3 regions of the Arthrobacter sp. FB24 genome follow, and region 1 is predicted to be linked to each of the others. Evidence: riboswitches for the same ligand, from Rfam matches in the RefSeq annotation. Region 1 holds a riboswitch; each other region holds the start of a gene.
What was found. Region 1 has a riboswitch for S-adenosylmethionine ahead of ARTH_RS13490 (aminotransferase class V-fold PLP-dependent enzyme). Riboswitches for the same ligand answer to the same signal wherever they lie in the genome.

Region 1 (4,204 bases):
CCGCCTCGGCGGCGATGCCGAGGAAACTTCCGACGGCCTGGTGATCCGGCCCGCGAAGCTCCATGGCGGCGTCGTGCACAGCTACGCGGACCACCGCATGGCCACCGCAGGGGCCATCCTGGGCCTCGCCGTTCCCGGCGTGGAAGTGGAAGACATCGGCACTACGTCCAAGACCATGCCGGACTTTCCGCAACTTTGGGAATCCATGCTGACACAACAGCCGGGCCGGCAGACGGAACAGGCCCGTGGGGCGTAGCACCGGTTCCTGGGACGAGTCCGATATCCGGATCCGCCCCAACAAGAAAGGCTCGCGTCCCCGGACCAAGGACCGGCCCAGCCATGACGACGCCGTGACCGGCCGGATCATCACGGTGGACCGCGGGCGCTATACGGCGGTGGTGGGCGAGGACAGCGGGAACGAGCGCACGGTGATTGCCGCGCGCGCCCGTGAACTGCGCCGTTCGCCCGTGGTCGCGGGGGACTTCGTGTCCCTGGTGGGAGATGTTTCGGGGGCACCGGACACGCTTGCGCGGCTCGTGAAGATCCAGGACCGCCGCACGCTGCTGCGGCGCAGCGCCGATGACACGGACCCCATCGAGCGGGCAGTGGTGGCGAACGCTGACCAGCTTGTGGTGGTGGTTGCCGCCGCCAATCCGGAACCGCGCACCGGCTTTATTGACCGCGCCCTGGTGGCGGCATACGACGCCGGGATTGAGCCGTTGCTGCTGGTCACCAAGGCGGACGTCAAGGATCCCACGGAGCTCCTGTCCAACTACCGGCACCTTGATTTCCCCGTGATCATCAGCCGGACAGCCGACGCCGCGGCCTCCGGAATCGATGCACGCTCCGATGACGGACTCTCGGCACGCCTGGACAGCGACGCTGTCTCGCAGCTGCGGGCGCACCTCAACGGCAAGGTCACCGTGATGCTCGGGCATTCCGGCGTAGGGAAGTCCACCATGGTCAATGCCCTGACGGGTGCTGAGCGGGCCACGGGAGGCGTCAACGCCGTCACCGGCCGGGGGCGGCACACGTCGTCGTCGGCGCTTGCCCTGCGGATCAGTGACGCGCCCGCCGGAAGCTGGATCATTGATACGCCCGGCATCCGCTCCTTCGGCCTTGCCCACGTGGATCCCGACCGGATCCTGCGCTCGTTCCCCGATCTGGAACCCGGCACGGATGCCTGCGAACGCGGCTGCAAGCACGATGCCTCCGCCGTCAACTGCGGTGTGGACGCCTGGGTGGCCCAAGGACACGCGGGCCCGTCCGGTGCAGCGCGCCTGGCGTCCCTGCGTCGGTTGCTCGGCACAGACCCCCGGATGGAAGCACAGGATGCCAAGGAACTCGGCATCGTTTCGTGACATCCCGGCCGGCCGGCCACAGAGACGGTAGTTTGGAACCATGACCCAACCCGCTTCGAGCTACAACGATGACCTGCGCCTCGCCCATGTCCTGGCCGACTCTGTTGACTCCCAGACCATGAGCCGCTTCAAGGCGCTGGACCTTCAGATTGAAACCAAACCGGATCTGACGCCGGTAACGGATGCTGACAAGGCCGCTGAAGAATCCATCCGCGGCCAGCTCTCCCGTTCCCGTCCGCGAGATGCCGTCCTCGGTGAAGAGTTCGGCAGTTCCGGGCATGGTTCCCGCCGCTGGATCATCGACCCGATCGACGGCACCAAGAACTTCGTCCGCGGCGTGCCGGTGTGGGCTACCCTGATCGCCCTCGTGGATGAGGGCGAGCCGGTGGTGGGCCTGGTCAGCGCGCCCGCCCTGGGCAAGCGCTGGTGGGCCGCGAAGGGGGCGGGTGCCTACATGGGACGGTCGCTTGCGGCTGCCACCAGGCTGAAGGTTTCGAACGTCTCCAGGCTGTCTGACGCGTCCCTCTCCTATTCGAGCCTGGGCGGCTGGAAGGAACGCGGCAACCTGGACGAATTCCTGGGGCTCACTGAAGAGGTCTGGCGGACCCGCGCCTACGGTGACTTCTGGTCCTACTGCATGGTGGCCGAGGGATCGGTGGACATCGCCTGCGAGCCGGAGCTGAACCTGTATGACATGGCGGCGCTGGTGCCGATCGTCACCGAAGCCGGCGGACGCTTCACCTCACTTGAGGGAGTGGACGGCCCCTTCGGCGGCAACGCCCTGGCCACCAATTCAATCCTTCATTCAGAGGTCCTCAAGCGGCTGAACCCGGAACTGGACGACCTCCTCTAACGCGCGCCCCGCCCCCGGCGTCGGGCCCGGAGCCAAGAGGTTCCGTCGCGGGCGCACCCCGGCAGGCACATTCAAGAGCGTGCCGAATAAACAACGGCGGATGCCCTCCTTAGGGGGTGTCCGCCGTCGTTATATTCGGCGCCGGCCCCCTTCTTCCGCCGCGCGTAACAAAGAGCTTAACAATCGCCCTGACTTTCCCGCGGCGCGGTGAATGTCCTAATCTCGAAACAGGTCACGAGTGCCAGCGCTAAACCCCGGTTTGCTGGCCGGCAACCCTCCATTCGCGGTGGGGTGCCCCGGGTGACGACCAGGCCGGTCCGGAACGGACCCGGCAAGCGCGGATCCCCGGAGTGCGGGGTCCCTTTACAGTGAGGTCCCCATGACTACTGCCACTTTCCCCGCAAACACCGCAACCACGTCCACTGCAGGCCTTCTGGACCCGCGGTTCACCGTCGCCCAGCGCCCCCTCTCCGCCGTTACCGGCGCGGAGATCCAGGCTCCGCTGATCCAGGGCGGCCACGTCCGCTACGCGAACCTGGACTACGGCGCATCGGCCCCGGCGCTGTCCGTTGTCTCGGCCTACCTCAACGAGATCCTGCCGTACTACGCCAGCGTGCACCGCGGCGCGGGCTATGCCTCGCAGATCAGCACGTCGGTGTACGAAAATGCCCGGGACATCGTCCGCGGGTTCGTGGGCGGCAGGGCGGACGATTCCGTCATCTTCACCCGGAACACCACGGACTCACTGAACCTGCTGGCCGGATGCCTGCCGGTGGCCGACGGCCGCCACATCGGCGAAGTGCTGTACCTCGACATCGAACACCACGCCAACCTGCTCCCCTGGCAGGGCGTCCCGCACCGGAGTGTTGTGGCCGCCCCGACGCTCAGGGCCACCCTGGAGAACCTGCGTTCCGAGCTCCGGCACGGTGACATCAGCCTGCTGGCCGTTACGGGCGCCTCCAACGTCACCGGCGAAATCCTCCCCATCCGCGAGCTGGCCGCACTGGCTCACGAACACGGCGCAAGGATCGTTGTGGACGCGGCGCAGCTGGCCCCGCACCGCCGCATCGACATCGCCGCGGACGACGTCGACTACCTCGCCTTCTCAGGCCACAAGCTGTACGCGCCGTTTGGCAGCGGAGTCCTCGTGGGCCGGCCGGACTGGCTCGACGCCGGGACGCCCCACCTCGCAGGCGGCGGAGCCGTACGTGAGGCGCGGCTGGACTCCGTTAGCTGGACCACCGGGCCGGCACGTCATGAAGGCGGCTCACCGAACGTCCTCGGGGCCGCCACCCTGGCCCGGGCCACCCAGGTTATCGGCGCCCTGGACCAGGAACTGTGGCACGCCCATGAGACGGCCATCCGGTCCTTCCTCGTTGAGGGACTGCGGAAGATCGACGGCGTCGCTGTCCACCAGATCTTCAGCGACACGGATGACACCATCGGGGTGGTCAACTTCTCCGTCGCCGGCTACGACGCCGGCCTCGTCGCGGCCTACCTGTCCGCCGAACATGGCGTGGGCCTCCGGGACGGCCGCTTCTGCGCCCACCCGCTGCTGAAGCGGCTGGGACTGCCGTCAGGCTCATTGCGGGCAAGCTTCGGCGTCGGCTCCCGCTTGGAGGATGCCCAGCGCCTGCTCGCCGGGATCGAGGAACTTCGCCGGACCGGCCTCGGCTGGGACTATGTCGTGGACTCGGGCCGCTGGGTGCCTGCCAACGACACCCGCAGCTACCCGGACTGGGCACCCAACACTCCAGGCACCGCCGGCGCAGCGCCCTGCACCGAAGACTGAGGGTGCGGCGTGTGCGGTAAATTCGAGGGGTAAGAATTCCAGCCTGCCCGAAGGAGACTGCACGTGGCACGGGGAGGCCCCAAACTGCACCACCAGCGCCGCTACGAGCTCGGCCGGAGTTTCCAGGACGGCGGCGAACACTATGACCGGGTCCGTCCCGGCTATCCCGCCGATTCCGCGGACTGGCTGCTCCGAAGC
Region 2 (4,204 bases), 1.5 Mb from region 1:
CCCAGGGATCCGCCCAGGACGGCGTACCAGCTGTCGATGCCAAGGGCGTCCGCCAACCGGGCCTCGGCCGCAGTGGTGTCGCGCAGGGTCACCAGGGGGAAGCGCGAGCCCCACGGCCTGCCGTCCGGCGCGGGAGTGGAAGGCCCGGTGGAGCCGTAGCAACCGCCCAGGATGTTGATGGAAACCACGAAGTACTTGTCCGTATCAACCGGGGCGCCGGGCCCGGCAAGCTGCTCCCACCAGCCTTCTTCGTCACTGGCTCCCCTGGTAACGTGCGTGCTGCCGGTCAGGGCATGCTGCACCAGCACGGCGTTGGAACGGTCCGCGTTCAGCGTGCCCCACGTCTCGTAGGCGAGTGTGACGTCCGGCAGATGCCCGCCGGCTTCAAGGTCAAGCCCGCCGATGCCCTGGAACCTGACGGTACCGTCGGGGACAGTGCCTGCGGTTTTGCCCGCGGTGGTTTTCACGTCACGGGCTGACAGGCTGTGGCTGGATGTTTCGGGTACACCGCTGCGGGTGACGGCAATCGTCATCTGAGGACCTCTTCTTCGCGCTTGCCTGCCGCCAACTGGCCGGCAGGCCAGGTCTTCACCCGGGGCACCCCGCCGCGAAAGGAGGGTTGCCGGCCAGCAAGCCGGGGCTGTCGCTGGCACTCATGACCTTTAAAGAGTCTACGAAATGCGTCCCCGCAATGGCGAAGAATGTGACAGCAATATGACTCCCGGCGTCGAGACGCCGGGAGTCATACGCGTCAGTCGCCCTTGGCGGCGCGGAAACCGGCGTCGAGGTCGGCGATGATGTCATCGATGTGTTCCAGCCCCACCGAGAGGCGGACCAGGCCCGGCGTGACCCCTGCCACCGCCTGCTGTTCCGCCGTCAGCTGGCTGTGCGTGGTCGACGCCGGGTGGATGACCAGCGAGCGCACGTCACCGATGTTTGCGACATGCGAGTGCAGTTCCAGCGCGTCCACGAACCGCTTGCCGGCCTCGGCCCCGCCAGCGATGTTGAAGGACACGATGGCTCCGGTGCCCTTGGGTCCGTACTTGCGGCCGCGCTCGTACCAGGGGCTGGACGGCAGCCCCGCGTAGGCCACGGATTCGACGTCGGCCCGTGCCTCCAGCCATTCGGCGACGCTCACCGCGTTGGCCACGTGGCGCTCAACGCGCAGGCTCAGCGTTTCCAGGCCCTGGGCGATAAGGAAGGCGTTGAACGGAGAAACGGCCGAGCCGAGGTCCCGCAGGAGCTGGACGCGGGCTTTCAGGATGTAGGAAAGGTTCGCGCCCAAGGCGCCCCCGGCGCCGAGGTCCCGCGCGTAGACAAGCCCGTTGTAGGTGGGGTCCGGGGTGTTGAAGCCGGGAAACTTCTCCGGGTCCTTGCCGAAATCAAAGTTGCCCGAGTCCACGATCACGCCGGCAATGGCGCTGCCGTGCCCGCCAAGGTACTTCGTTGCCGAGTGGACCACAATGTCGGCACCCCATTCCAGCGGCCGGATGAGGTAGGGCGTGGACAGTGTATTGTCCACGATCAGCGGGACACCCGCCTCGTGGGCAACGCCGGAAACGCCTTCGATGTCCAGGACATCCTGGCGCGGGTTGGACACCACTTCGGCAAAGAAAAGCTTGGTGTTTGGCCGGACTGCGTCCTTCCATTGCTGGAGGTTGTCCGGGTCCTCGACGAAGGTCACGGAGATGCCGAACTTCTTCAGGGTGTGGGCCAGCAGGTTGTAGGTGCCGCCATAGAGGCTGGGGCTGGCCACCACGTGATCACCGGCTTCGGCGACGTTGAGGATGGCGAATGTTTCGGCCGCCTGCCCCGAACTGAGCAGCAGCGCCGCCAGGCCGCCCTCAAGGCTGGCCACGCGCTGCTCCACTGCGTCCTGGGTGGGATTGCCGATGCGCGTGTAGATGGGCGCCAGTTCGGCCAGCGCAAAGCGGTTGGCAGCGCTCTCGGCGCTCGGGAACACGAACGACGTCGTCTGGTAGATGGGGAGGGCCCTGGCGCCGGTGGCGCTGTCCGGCTCCTGCCCGGCGTGGATCTGGCGGGTTTCGAAAGACCAGGCATTGGACATTGAAGACTCCTTCTAAAGAAAGGCACCACAGGCGGACGCACGGTATGCCGGGCCGGTTCTGGTGCCGCGCTTGCCGACCGGCGGTTGCCGGAGGCCAGGTCCTCACCCGGGGCACCCCACCGCGGAACGAGGGTTGCCGGCCAGCAAGCCGGGGCTCAATGCTGGCGCTCATGACCTTGACCCAGTGTAGAAACGGAGCAATCCGTCTGAACAGGTTTGTGACGAAGGACGTCGGCCGCATGATTTTCGTGGGCTTCAGGGCCCTCCGCCATGACATCCCATCTCGGTAAGCATACCCTTAGCTGAGAGCTCCATCACAAAGTGCCAAGATGAGGGCATGCGCATGGATCACGTCTCTTACGCCTGTGAACAAGATGGCTTGGCTGCCACCACCGAACGTATTGCAACCGCCCTCGGCGTCGAAGCCGTTAAGGGCGGGGTACACCCCCGATTTGGCACCCGCAACATGATTATCCCGCTCGCCGGGCACAAGTATTTGGAGGTCGTGGAGGTCCTTGACCACCCGGCATCCGACAAGGCTCCGTTCGGGCAGGCTGTCCGGGCACGCTCCGCAGCTGGCGGCGGCTGGATGGGCTGGTGCGTCGAAGTGGACGACCTGGCACCGTTCGAAGAACGCCTCGGCCGCTCGGCTGTCAACGGCAACCGCAAGTTCCCGGACGGCCGCGAACTCGTCTGGAAGCAGATCGGTATCCTGGGCCTCATTGCAGACCCGCAGGTACCCTACATGCTCAAGTGGGAAGGCGACCCGGAGCTTCACCCGTCCAACGCCTACCCGAGCAACGTCAAGATGTCCAGCCTCACCATCGCCGGCTCGGCCGAGCGCGTCACGGAATGGCTCGGGCAACCGGTCGAGAAGCCCTTGGAGGATGTGGCCGTTGAATGGGTCGCCCCGAAGGGGACGCCGGGAATCCTCTCCGTTACGTTCGAAACCGCCTCCGGGGCAGTAACCATCTAGCCCTCTTACACCGTGTGGTCCTCCGGGCCACGGGCAGCGCGCTGCCTTTACGAACTTCGGCCGCTATCAGCGGGTGCCAACGACGTCACCCACCGATAGCGGCCGAATCCTTTTAAGCGGTTGCCGGCTAGCCCAGCCCGATGGCCTTGCCGAAGAGGCTGAAGCCGACGAACGCCACAATGTCCAGCAGCGCGTGGGCGATCACCAGTGGCATGACGCGGCGGGTCTTCGTATAGATCCACGCAAATACCACGCCCATGATGGCGTTGCCGATGAACGGACCGAACCCCTGGTAGAGGTGGTAGCTGCCCCGGAGCATGGAGCTGGCGAAGATGGCCAGCGGCATGCTCCAGCCAAACTTGCCGAGCCGGTCCAGCAGGTACCCCACCACGATGACCTCCTCCACGATCCCGTGCCGTACGGCGGAGAGAATCAGCACGGGGATGGTCCACCAGTAGGCGTCGAGCGCACTGGGGATGATGGCCGTGGTGATGCCCAGCGCCCGTCCGGCGGCGTACAGCCCCAGGGACGGTATGCCGATCAACGCCGCGAGGCCCAGCCCCTGCAGCAGGTCCTTGCCGGGACGGGCGAAGTTGAAACCGAGTTTGCGGAAGGCCGAGGCCCCGGACTCCCCCGCCGTCCGGTGCTCGGTAAGGAAGTAGATGACCAGCACCACCGGCACCAGAGCGAAAACAATGTCCAGCAGCTGGTACGTGAGGTCGAAGTATTCGCGGCTGCTCTGGGAGCGGTTGAGGGTGGAGGTCCCTTCCGCCAGGGGTGCCCGCGTCAGCTTGTCCAGCAACTGCACCACCGAATACACGGCGGACTGCCCCAGCGACAGACCCAGGACAATCCAGACTTCTAACCGCAGACGACGGCGGGAGGGAACCAGCATGTTCCTATCTTGCCTTCACTTTCTGGTTCTTTCCTGTCCGCCGCTTCCGGCCGGTCGCAGGGCAACGCTTCCGCTGAGCCGCGCGGTCCGGGGCCTATGCTTGGAATTTATGAGTGCGCCCGGAAAAATCATCATGATCCGGCACGGCCAGTCCGCCGCCAATGCCGACACCTCCATCTATAACCGGGTGCCCGATTACCGCATACCGCTGACCGAACTCGGCGTGGCACAGGCCCGGGCCGCGGGCGAGGAAATCCGCCGGGAA
Region 3 (4,204 bases), 1.4 Mb from region 1:
GCCGGAGTCGATGGCCTGCTGCACCACCTCACGCGAGAGCCCGATCAGCTCCAGGGCGTCCACGCTCAGGACGAACTTAACGGCGGGATCAGCCGCGGCTTCGGCGACGTCCCTGGCGCGCAGGTGCGCCGTGCCGATCAGGAACTCTCCGCTGCCGCCGCCCATGGCACTAGAAGTCCAGCAGGTTCCGGCGGAAGCCGCCGTCGCCATAGCTTGTCCGGAGCAGCCCGCGGCGTCGCAGCACCGGGGCCAGCCGGTCCAGCACACCATGAACGGTGGCCGGATCAACGAAACCCGAGAACAGGAAGCCGTCCCCGCCCACCTGCACGCCGGTTTCTTCGAGGTAGTCGGCAATTTCCTCGGCCGTGCCGATGATGCTGTCCCCGGCGCCGCCGCTGCGGGCCTGCAGGAGCTGGCGCAGCGTGGACCCGGGAGGACCCGCCTTGGCGAAATGATCCAGGGTGCCCTGGTTGCTGTTCGTGGTGAGCTCGGGGAGCGGGGCGTCGAGGTCGAACTGCTGGAAGTCGATCACGGAGAGGTAGGAGATGGAGTTCAGCTGGCTGTCGATGTCGCGCTGCGTGAGCTGGCGGCGCTGCTCCCGGAGCTCGTCCGCTTCGGCCCGGGAGCCCACCACGGTGGGTTTGAGGACAAACAGCACCTTGACGTCGTCGGGGTCCCGCCCCGCCGCGGCCGCCTCGGCCCGGATCGAATCACGGTAGGCCCTCATGCCGTCCGCGCCCCTGGCGAGGGCAATTGCGACGTCCGCGTTGCCGCCCGCGAAAGCCTTGCCCCGCGGGGACGCCCCGGCCTGCACCAGCACCGGTTCCTCAGGCAGCGGCGCGGTGTTGAGCGGGCCCCGGACCTTGAAGAATTGGCCGTCGTGGTTGATCGGATGGACCTTCGTATGGTCGGCAAAGATGCCGGCGTCCGGATCCTCGACAATGGCGTCCGGCTCCCAGCTGCGCCAGAGCTTGCGCACCACGTCCACGAATTCCTCCGCCTTCTCATAGCGGAGGTCATGCTCGATCTGCTGGTCCAGCCCGTAGTTCTGCGCAGCAAGATCGCTGCCGGAGGTCACCACGTTCCAGCCCAGCTGGCCGCTGGAGAAATGCTGCAGCGTGGCCAGGAGCCGGGCAGCGGTGAACGGCGGGTAGAAGGACGCACTCACCGTGGGAACAATGCCCAGGTGTTCCGTGGCGGAGAGCAGGTAGGGCACCAGTGCCAGCGGATCGTGCTTCGGCGCAAAGGACGCCTGCGCCAGCGACACCTTGGCGCTTCCGCCGTACGTGTCCGGTACGGTGAGCGAGTCCTCGATGATGAAAAGGTCCAGCCCTGCCCGCTCGAATTCCCGCACGGCGTGCTGGTACAGGGCGGGTTTTTTCCAGTCGTACCCGATGCCATACCCGGGCGTACCCCACCCCTGGACGCCGAACCCGTGACCCACAAACCAACCGAAGTGCAGCATGGGACTGCCTGTATTCCGATTCGATTCATTCACGGCTGCCTGATTTCATCCGGCGTTACAGCGGTTCATCTCCCGTCATTATCCCCCCGGCAGGGTCTTTTGTAACTGCAGCCGGGGGTACCGCCGGGGCGGATGCGGGGCCGCGGTGCGGGCGTTCCCGTTACGGAAGATGACGACGACGGCGGTGCGGGCCGCCGTCGTAAGTGTTACGTTTTTGGGGAGTAATGAGAACCGGCGCCAAGCCCTGACTGGCCGGTCGGCAACCCTCCTTCCACGGCGGGGTGCCTCAGGTGAATACTCGGCATATCGATATTCGAATTGCAAGCGTGAGAGAAGGAGATCCGTCGTGTCCGACGCACCCGCACAGCTGGCCCCGGCAGCCGAACCAGACGCCGCCGGCCAGGAACAACCGGCCCTGGCACTGCCGCAGGAAAGGCTGGCCTACCGGCTCATCACCGGCCCCGACGACCGCTCGTTCTGCGAGCGCATCTCCGCAGCACTGGCCGACGGCTATGTCCTGCACGGAGGCCCGGCGGCAACCTTCAACGGCACCAGCGTGATCGTTGCCCAGGCCGTGATCCTGCCCGAGGCAGTCGCCAGCTCCGACGCGGCGGTGGCAACCGCAGTGGACGAACTTGAGTTCGACGCCGACTTCCCGGGCGAAGGCTTCGAGGGCCACGCATGAGCTACGCCGGAGACCTGAGCCCGCAGGACGCCTGGGCCAAACTGGAGCAGGGCGCCGTCCTGGTGGATGTCCGCACTGAGGGCGAGTGGGCGCACATCGGCATCCCGGACACCAAAGCCACGGATAACGATCCCCTCTTTATCCAGTGGACCTTCCCCGGCGGCATCCCCAACCCGGATTTTGTCGACCAGCTGAAGCAGCAGGCCCCCGAGGACTCCGGCGTCGAACTGGTGTTCCTCTGCCGTTCCGGTGTCCGGTCCGTTGCCGCGGCCATTGCCGCCACCCGGGCCGGGTTCACCGCCTACAACGTCCTCGAAGGCTTCGAAGGCGAACCGGACCGTTACGGCGAACGCACCGTCAACGGCTGGAAGAACCGCGGCCTGCCCACCAATCTCGGAAAGAACTAAGTGACCTTCAATCCCGACGCCGCTGGCTGGAGCCCTGACACCCAGGCTGTCCGCGGCGGACTTGACCGCACCAATTTCCAGGAGACCGCCGAGCCGATCTTCCTCAACTCGGGGTTCGTCTACGAATCCGCGGCAGCTGCCGAGCGGGCATTCACCGGCGAGGACGAACGGTTTGTGTACTCCCGGTACGGCAACCCCTCCGTGGCCACCTTCCAGGAACGCCTCCGGCTGCTCGAGGGCACCGAAGCGTGCTTTGCGACGGCGTCCGGCATGTCCGCCGTCTTTACGGCACTGGGTGCCCTGCTGGCTGCCGGTGACCGGGTGGTTGCCGCCCGGTCGCTGTTCGGCTCCTGCTTTGTCATTTTGAACGAGATCCTGCCCCGGTGGGGCGTCGAAACGGTGTTCGTGGACGGCCCGGACCTGGAACAGTGGCGGACCGCTTTGGCGGAACCGACGACGGCGGTCTTCTTCGAGTCGCCGTCGAACCCGATGCAGGAGATCGTGGACATCGCCGCGGTCAGCGAACTGGCCCACGCTGCCGGGGCGACCGTCGTCGTCGACAATGTCTTTGCCACCCCCCTGCTGCAGCGCTGCGGGGAGCTCGGCGCGGATGTGGTGGTGTACTCCGGCACCAAGCACATTGACGGCCAGGGGCGGGTCCTTGGCGGCGCCATCCTGGGCACCAAGGAGTTCATCGAAGGCCCGGTCAAGCAGCTGATGCGCCACACCGGGCCGGCGCTTTCAGCCTTCAACGCCTGGGTGCTGACGAAGGGCCTGGAAACCATGGCGCTGCGCGTCAACCATTCCTCGGCCTCCGCGCTTCGCCTGGCCGAGTGGCTGGAAGGCCAGCCGGCGGTCAGCTGGGTCAAGTACCCGCTGCTGAAGTCCCACCCGCAGTTTGAGCTGGCGGCCAGGCAGATGAAGGCCGGCGGTACCGTGCTCACGCTGGAGCTTCTGCCGTCGGCGGGCCGCACGGCGAAGGAAGCAGCCTTTGCCCTGCTGGACGCGCTGCGGATCATCGACATCTCCAACAACCTCGGCGATGCCAAGACGCTCATCACCCACCCGGCCACCACCACGCACCGTGCCATGGGGCCGGATGGCCGGGCCGCCATCGGGTTGAGCGACGGCGTGGTCCGCCTGTCGGTAGGACTCGAGGATGTTGACGACCTCATCCGCGACCTGGAGCAGGCGCTCAAACAGATCTGACCATCCCGCCCCTGATCAGCGCCAAGCTACGAAGACCTGCCGCGCCGAAAGTCAGGTGTCCAGCTCCCAGTGCAGGCGGATCGCTTCAGCTATCGGGGCGGCCGCAACGTCCACAGTGAAGGCGACTGGCGCGGTGCCGGTCTCTTCGATGACGGTGTCATGGTAGACGCGGCCGCATGCCGGGCACAGCGTGTAGAGGTCCTCATCCCCGGGCCACTCGGCCAGTCCGGCCGGGACAGGAGTGCCCTCGCCAAGGTGGACGGGCATGCCTTCGGAGTTGGCCTGGATCAGCCCTTCGTCGCTGACGGTGTTTCCGCAGACGCAGGTGATGGTGGTGACATCGTGGCCGGCGACTGTTGCGTATTCGGTTTCCATAGCGCGCTCCGGGGTAGTAGGAACCTGTTCAGGACTGGCGAACGCGCAGCAGCACCGGCGCCT

Region 2: linked by a shared signal. The riboswitch ahead of ARTH_RS06675 (bifunctional o-acetylhomoserine/o-acetylserine sulfhydrylase) and the one ahead of ARTH_RS13490 (aminotransferase class V-fold PLP-dependent enzyme) in region 1 are both predicted to bind S-adenosylmethionine.
Region 3: linked by a shared signal. The riboswitch ahead of ARTH_RS19540 (DUF1737 domain-containing protein) and the one ahead of ARTH_RS13490 (aminotransferase class V-fold PLP-dependent enzyme) in region 1 are both predicted to bind S-adenosylmethionine.

The regions. Positions count from the first base shown of each region.
Region 1 covers NC_008541.1:2,977,963-2,982,166, forward strand. The annotation lists gene aroA (3-phosphoshikimate 1-carboxyvinyltransferase) at 1-256, shown strand, start outside; gene rsgA (ribosome small subunit-dependent GTPase A) at 246-1,361, shown strand; gene hisN (histidinol-phosphatase) at 1,402-2,214, shown strand; SAM riboswitch class IV at 2,445-2,558, shown strand; gene ARTH_RS13490 (aminotransferase class V-fold PLP-dependent enzyme) at 2,594-4,006, shown strand; gene ARTH_RS13495 (class I SAM-dependent methyltransferase) at 4,070-4,204, shown strand, end outside.
Region 2 covers NC_008541.1:1,475,743-1,479,946, reverse strand. The annotation lists gene metX (homoserine O-acetyltransferase MetX) at 1-533, opposite strand, end outside; SAM riboswitch class IV at 546-661, opposite strand; gene ARTH_RS06675 (bifunctional o-acetylhomoserine/o-acetylserine sulfhydrylase) at 752-2,068, opposite strand; SAM riboswitch class IV at 2,130-2,244, opposite strand; gene ARTH_RS06670 (VOC family protein) at 2,406-3,044, shown strand; gene ARTH_RS06665 (CPBP family intramembrane glutamic endopeptidase) at 3,172-3,939, opposite strand; gene ARTH_RS06660 (histidine phosphatase family protein) at 4,049-4,204, shown strand, end outside.
Region 3 covers NC_008541.1:4,340,453-4,344,656, forward strand. The annotation lists gene ARTH_RS19530 (aromatic amino acid ammonia-lyase) at 1-165, opposite strand, end outside; gene ARTH_RS19535 (NtaA/DmoA family FMN-dependent monooxygenase) at 170-1,465, opposite strand; SAM riboswitch class IV at 1,686-1,798, shown strand; gene ARTH_RS19540 (DUF1737 domain-containing protein) at 1,881-2,150, shown strand; gene ARTH_RS19545 (rhodanese-like domain-containing protein) at 2,147-2,557, shown strand; gene ARTH_RS19550 (O-succinylhomoserine sulfhydrylase) at 2,558-3,766, shown strand; gene ARTH_RS19555 (hypothetical protein) at 3,818-4,141, opposite strand; gene ARTH_RS19560 (glutamate--cysteine ligase 2) at 4,170-4,204, opposite strand, start outside.